DNA from 2 places in the Streptomyces sp. RK9 genome. Region 1 is predicted to be linked to the other one. Evidence: riboswitches for the same ligand, from Rfam matches in the RefSeq annotation. Region 1 holds a riboswitch; the other holds the start of a gene.

Region 1 (3,200 bases):
CGAGGGCGAGCGCGATCTGCTCGCCGGGGACGTAACCGGCCTGCTTGATGGCCTCGACGATGAGGTCGAGGGCGGCGCGGTTGGAGTCCAGGTTCGGCGCGAAGCCGCCCTCGTCGCCGAGGCCGGTCGACAGGCCCTTGGTCTTCAGGACCTTCTTCAGCGTGTGGTAGACCTCGGCGCCCCAGCGCAGCGCCTCGGAGAAGGACTCCGCGCCGATCGGGGCGATCATGAACTCCTGGATGTCGACGTTGGAGTCCGCGTGGGACCCGCCGTTCAGGATGTTCATCATCGGAACGGGCAGCAGGTGCGCGTTCGGGCCGCCCAGGTAGCGGAAGAGCGGCAGGTCGCTCGCCTCGGAGGCGGCGTGGGCGACGGCAAGGGAGACGCCGAGGATGGCGTTGGCGCCGAGCGAGCCCTTGTTGTCGGTGGCGTCGAGGTCGAACATCGCCTGGTCGATCAGGCGCTGCTCGGTGGCGTCGTAGCCGACGAGCTCCGGGCCGATCTGCTCGATGACGGCGAGGACGGCCTTCTCGACGCCCTTGCCGCCGTAGCGGTTGGCGTCTCCGTCACGCAGTTCGATGGCCTCGAAGGCACCGGTGGAGGCGCCCGACGGGACCGCGGCGCGGCCGGTGGACCCGTCGTCGAGGCCGACCTCGACCTCGACCGTGGGGTTGCCTCGGGAGTCCAGGATTTCCCGGGCTACGACGACGTCGATGGACGGCACGAGCATCTCCTTATGGGATGTGACGCTAGGGGCGCATGGCGTGCACCACTGGGGGCGCGGGCTTGCGCATGGCTTGCATGGTCTTCATCGGCCCTGCGTCTCCTGAGCCTAACGGGCCCGGGAGCTTCGGCCAGCCGACCGCCCGCCCCGTGGGACGGCCATCGGGCCAATTCCCTGGGAATCCGGACGGAACCACAGGTTCTTACCGGCCGGTAGCTTCGCCCTGGGCGTACTCGGGGACGACCTCGGCGCGCACCGGGACCGGCGGGGACGCCCCCCGGACAGCACCTCGCCCCGGTGCGTACGGGGGATACGCGCACCGGGGCGAGGGAGACCCGTGGGGACGGGGGCGCTCCGCGGGGCGGAGCGGGGGCCCTGTCCGGACGGGCCGGACAGGGCGCGGGTCGGGCTCAGGCTCAGCTGAGGTGCAGCTGCTGGCCCGGGTAGATCACGTCGGCGTCGGAGATGATGTCGCCGTTGAGCTTGTACACCTTGTGCCAGCCGCCCTTGACGTCGTGCTCGTCGGCGATCTTGGACAGGGTGTCGCCCGTCTTGACCTTGTACTCGCCGTCGCCCTTCTTCACGACCTTGCCGGTCGGGGTCTGGACGGTCTTCTTCGACTCGGTCTGCGGGGCGGCCTGCTGCGGCTTCGGCTGCGGCTTGGCCTGCTGCTGCGGCTGAGCCTGCTGCGGCTGCTGCTGGGGCTTGGCCTGCTGCTGCGGCTGCTGCTGCGGCTTCTCGGCACCGCCACCGTTGTACGGGGCGCTGGTGAGGCCCACGCCACAGCTCGGCCAGGCACCCTTGCCCTGGCCCGCGAGGACCTTCTCGGCGATCTCGATCTGCTGGGCCTTGGAGGCCTTGTCGGCGGTGGCCGCGTACTTCGTACCGCCGTAGGCGGCCCAGGTGGAGGCGGAGAACTGCACGCCGCCGTAGTAGCCGTTGCCGGTGTTGATGGACCAGTTGCCGCCGGACTCGCACTGGGCGACCCGGTCCCACTGGTCGACGGTGGCGGCGTTCGCGGTGCCGGCGGCCATCAGCGGGGCGGCGACGGCGGCGCCGGTGACACCGACGACGGCGGCCGCGCGGGTGGCCTTGGACGGACGACGGTGCTTGCCCTTGCCGGAAAGCAGCATGGAGTGATCCCCTCACCGACGCCTGCGAGGTGAGCTGTCGGGTTCGGGCGGGTGAGTGCCCGGCCGTACGGCTTCCGTACGACTTCACCCCTAGCCGGTCCTGCGCGTCGCGCGGCCGCTGGCCGCTCAACGCGTGGGCCCGGCGCTTACCTTGGGTCCCCCGCTCCTGCCTTCGGCGCTCGAAGCGACGACTGTTCCCGTCCGGCCGTTGGCAGGATTCGGCGTACCGACCGGCGGGGCCCGCTGTGGCGAGCGGTCACGACCGTAGACAGGCAATCACCGGAATTTCAAAGACGATCAGGGCTTCTGAGACCCATCTCTCACTTGCCTCTCACCGTCTTTAACCCGGACATTCACCCCGAACTGCCAGTCAATTTCCGCCCGGCGACGCCTACTTCCGGTCCGCCTCCGCGGCCTCTTCCTCGCTCAGGTCGAGGCGCTGACCGGGGAGGATGAGATCCGGGTCACCGCCCACGGTGCGCTTGTTCTCCGCGTAGAGGGTGGACCAGCCGCCGTCAAGGTCGTGCCGGTCGGCGATCTGCGAGAGGTTGTCGCCGGAGCGGACCGTGTAGGTGCCCGCGGGGTCGGTGGCGTCACGCGCGTCGCGCCCTTCACCGCGCGACGCGTGGCGGCCCGCGGAGCCCGCGCCGCCCTTCTCCGTCCCGTCGGCCTCGTCGGCGCTGGAGCCGCGGTGGCGGCCGGACGGAAGGCCGGAGGAGTCCTCGGAGCCCTCCGCGGACTCGTCGGCGCCCGACGGCTCACGGCCCGCCTCGGAGCCGGCCTCGGGCGAAGTGCTGTCGCGGTCGCCGGACTTGCCGTCCTCGTCCGCGCCCTTCTCGCCCCTCTGCCCGCCCTTGTCGCGTTCGTCACTCTCGTCGGCCGAGCCGCTGTTGTCGGGCTTGCGGTGTTTGCCGGTTTCCTCGCCCTTGTCGTCCTCGGCGTCCGCGCCACGGTCCTTGCCCTTGGCGTCGGCGGCGTCGCCGGTGCCCTTGTCGCCCTTCTCGCCCTTCTCGCCGTCCTTGGAGCCCTTGGAGCCCTCGGCGCCGTCGGACGACTCCGGGGACGTCGACGGGGCGGGCGGGAGGCCCGGGTCGACGTCGGCGGCCGCGCCGCCCTTGCTGAGGCCCGCGGCCGGGCCGCAGTTCGGCCACGCGGACGGGCCCTGGTCGGCGAGGACCTTGTCGGCGACGGCGATCTGCTGGGAGCGGCTCGCCTGGTCGGCGCTCGGCGCGTACGCGAGGCCGCCGTAGCTCTCCCAGGTGTCCTGCGTCAGCTGCAGACCGCCGTAGTACCCGTCGCCCTTGGCGCTCCACGCGCCGCCGCTCTCGCACTCCGCGACCTTG
Region 2 (3,200 bases), 630 kb from region 1:
CAGGACCGCCGGAGCCTTGGGTGTTACGGGTTGAGGCCCTTGCCCTGCAGCCAGGCCAGCGGGTCGATGTTGGCGCCGCCGCTGGTGTGGACCTCCATGTGGAGGTGCGGTCCGGTGACGTTGCCGGTCGCGCCGACGCGGCCGATGACCTCGCCCGTGGTGACCTTCTGGCCGACGCTGACGCTCATCGAGGACTGGTGGCAGTACCAGATCTCGGTGCCGTCCTTCAGCTCCAGGACCGTGCGGTAGCCGTACGAACCGGACCAGCCCGCCGACTTGATGGTGCCCGTGTGCACGGCCTTGAGGGGCGTGCCGGTGGGGGCGGCGAAGTCGAGGCCGGTGTGCTGGCCGGAGGACCACATGGAACCGGAGTCGCCGAAGTGCGAGGTGAGGGTGTACGAGGAGGTGGGCAGCGAGAAGCTCTTGGCGAGCTTGGCGAGGCGCTCCGCCTCCGCCTTCTTGCGCGCGGCCTCCTCCTTCTTGCGCTTCTCCTCGGCGGCCTTGGCCTTCGCGGCGGCCTCCGCCTTGCCCTGCTGGGCCTTGGCCTGCTCGGCGGCCTTCTTCACGGCGGCGTCCTCGGCGGCGATGCGCTGGGCGTCCTCCGCCTGGTGCTGCTGGTTCTCGGCCTGCTGCATGATGCGGGCGCGCAGGGCCTCGCCCGCGCCGGTGGTGCCGCGCTCGGCGTCGGCGGTGGTGACGCCCGCGGAGCTGAGCGGCGCGGCGGCCGCGACGGTGGCGGTGTCGGCGCCGCCGGCACCTCCGTCGTCGTCGGATATCAGGGAGCCCACGCCCGGCAGGGACTTGGCCTCGGGGAGCTGGTCGGTGACCGCCGACATGTCCGGCATGGCGATGGAGACCGGGGGCTTGCCGCCCTGCGCGGTGGCGATGCCGCCCGCGCCCACGGCCGCGATGACGCCGACGCCGAGGACGGTGGAGCTGCGCGCGAGGCCGCCGCCGCCCTTCTTGTGGACCCGGTGCCTGCCGCGCACGGGGCGGATGGACTCCGCGGTGGGGTTCCACTCCTCCCACGGCTCCTGGGGGGCGTACCCGCCGAATCCGGTGGGACCCTCGGGTCCTTCGGCGGATTCGTCGTTCGGTACGTAGAGCGCTTCGGGGGCAGGCCGGTTGGACGCCACTGGGGCGCACTCCTTTCCTTCCTTCTCGCCTACCGGGTTAGCTGACGGGTTCGGAGCAGGAAGGTCTCCTACGGGCGTGGTGCGTGCCCGATTCACCCCAATGTGGTGGTTCCCCGGCTCCCTTGCGGGATTAGGCGCGTGCGCACGGAGCCGACTTGAGTGCCGGCTGGGACGACCGCGCTGCGTTATCGAACGTTAATAGACAGCGGTGCCGTATTCCAAGCTGTTCCGTCTGATCGTTAACGCTTACGCTACGAACACAAGGGACATCAGCGGCTGGAGTAGGGCGAGTTGAGCGGAGCCCATGACGCACCGCAGCGTTCTGGATCTCCACGGCTTGCTGACACCGCGCCAATCAGGCTGCGGAGGGGTGCCCTTCAGTCACCGACCGTGATCGGACGGCGTACGGCGAGCATCGCCAGGTCGTCCGTGGCACCGCCCCCGGTGTGCCGGCGGACCTCGTCGACGAGGGTCGCGAGCAGTGAGTCGGGTCCGGCGGGCCCGGGGAAGATCCGGCCGCCGAGCCGGGTGGCGGGGACGTAGAACTCGCCGTCCTCGTCCCGGGCCTCGGAGAGCCCGTCGGTGTAGAGCAGCAGCGTGGCCCCCGGCGGGAACGGGGTCTGGTCGGCGCGGTCCGGCCAGGTGCCGAGGTCGCCCATGCCGAGCGGCAGCGCGGGCTCGGACGGCGAGAGCACGCACAGACGTCCGTCGGCGCGCAGCATCAGTGGTTCGGGGTGGCCGCGGTTGATGATGCGTACGGTGCCCTCGTCGCCGCGCGGGATCTCCACGAGGACCGCCGTGGTGAACCCCTCGAAGGCGTCGAGCCCGTCCCGCCGCATCCCCTCCCTGGCCAGCGCCCGCTCCAGGCGCTGCGCCACCGCCTCCAGCGTGGCCTCCTGCTCGGCGGCCTCCCGGAAGGCCCCGATGACGACGGCGACGGCGGCCACCGCCCCCATCCCCTTGCCCCGTACGTCACCGACGACGAGCCGCACCCCGTGCGGGGTGTCCTGCACGGCGTACAGGTCCCCGCCGATGAACGCGTCGGCCTCCGCCGCCTCGTACCGCGCGGCGATGTCCAGGCCGCCGATCCGCGGGTCGGGCTGCGGCAGGACCGCGCGCTGGGTGGCCTCGGCGATGGACCGGGCGGAGGCGAGGCGGGCGTCGCCGCGGCGGACGACCCGGTTGATGACGACGGCGAGGGCGCCGACGGTCAGCATCGTCAGGAACTCGGTGATGACCTGGACGTCGGCGCCGTCCACGCGGTGGCTCAGGCGCAGCACGAGCACGGCGGCGCAGGACACGGCGGCGGTCGCGACGGTGGTCCGAAGCCGGAAGAACGGGGCGGTGATCAGGGGCGCCGCGGCGAACAGCGGGGACGCGGTGAACTCGGGCGGCGTGAGCATGTCGAAGCAGATCCCGGCGACGAGGAGGAGCGGGGGCAGCGCGCGGACGAGGGCCCGCTCGCGGGGGAGGGTGCGGGTGGTGCCGCCGGGGGCGATGGTTGGCTGGGAGAGGCGGGCCTTCTTACGGGGGCGGGGGTGGGCCGGGCCGCCCTGCGCACCGTCCGGCCCCCCACCACGCACAGCAACCACCACCACTCCACTCCACCGCATCAGCGCCGCGTCGGCCCATCCAGGCTTCCCGCAGCGGGAGCCCGGGGCGACCTGATGTGGGCCGAGTGGGTGAGCCGTGTGGTGGGGCGGGGACGCGCCCGGAGGCGTGCGGCCGAGCAGAACCGGCACCGCACGCCCCGGGCGCGCGAGGGTCAGGCGGCGTCACCCCCGAGCACCGGCACCGGCGCCGCGAGCCGACCGGACCTGCCGAGGGAGCGCAGCGCCAGCGCGCAGCCGGCGCCGAGCGCGGCGAGCGCGAGCCACGGCACCGCGGGCAGCCCCCGGTCGTCCGCCACGTCGAGCAGGGCGCCCATCGCGAGGTTCCCCGCGGTGATGCCGACGCCGCAGACCGTGTTGTAGAGGCCGTAGTGCGTGGCCACCCACCTCTCCCCCGCGAGCGAGACGACGGTGTCCATCTCGAAGGGGTAGAGCACGGCGTTCGCGGCCGCCA

Evidence for each region. Region 1 has a riboswitch for cyclic di-AMP ahead of AB6L24_RS20730 (transglycosylase family protein). Riboswitches for the same ligand answer to the same signal wherever they lie in the genome.
Region 2: it holds a riboswitch for cyclic di-AMP, as region 1 does, so the genes downstream of both, AB6L24_RS23460 (M23 family metallopeptidase) here and AB6L24_RS20730 (transglycosylase family protein) in region 1, are expected to answer to the same signal.

Annotation. Positions count from the first base shown of each region.
Region 1 is NZ_CP173704.1:132,035-135,234, forward strand. Features, by position in the region: gene eno (phosphopyruvate hydratase) at 1-730, opposite strand, end outside; gene AB6L24_RS20730 (transglycosylase family protein) at 1,141-1,857, opposite strand; cyclic di-AMP (ydaO/yuaA leader) riboswitch at 1,862-2,045, opposite strand; gene AB6L24_RS20735 (transglycosylase family protein) at 2,249-3,200, opposite strand, start outside.
Region 2 is NZ_CP173704.1:759,687-762,886, forward strand. Features, by position in the region: gene AB6L24_RS23460 (M23 family metallopeptidase) at 24-1,136, opposite strand; cyclic di-AMP (ydaO/yuaA leader) riboswitch at 1,148-1,283, opposite strand; gene AB6L24_RS23465 (PP2C family protein-serine/threonine phosphatase) at 1,514-2,719, opposite strand; gene AB6L24_RS23470 (MFS transporter) at 2,902-3,200, opposite strand, start outside.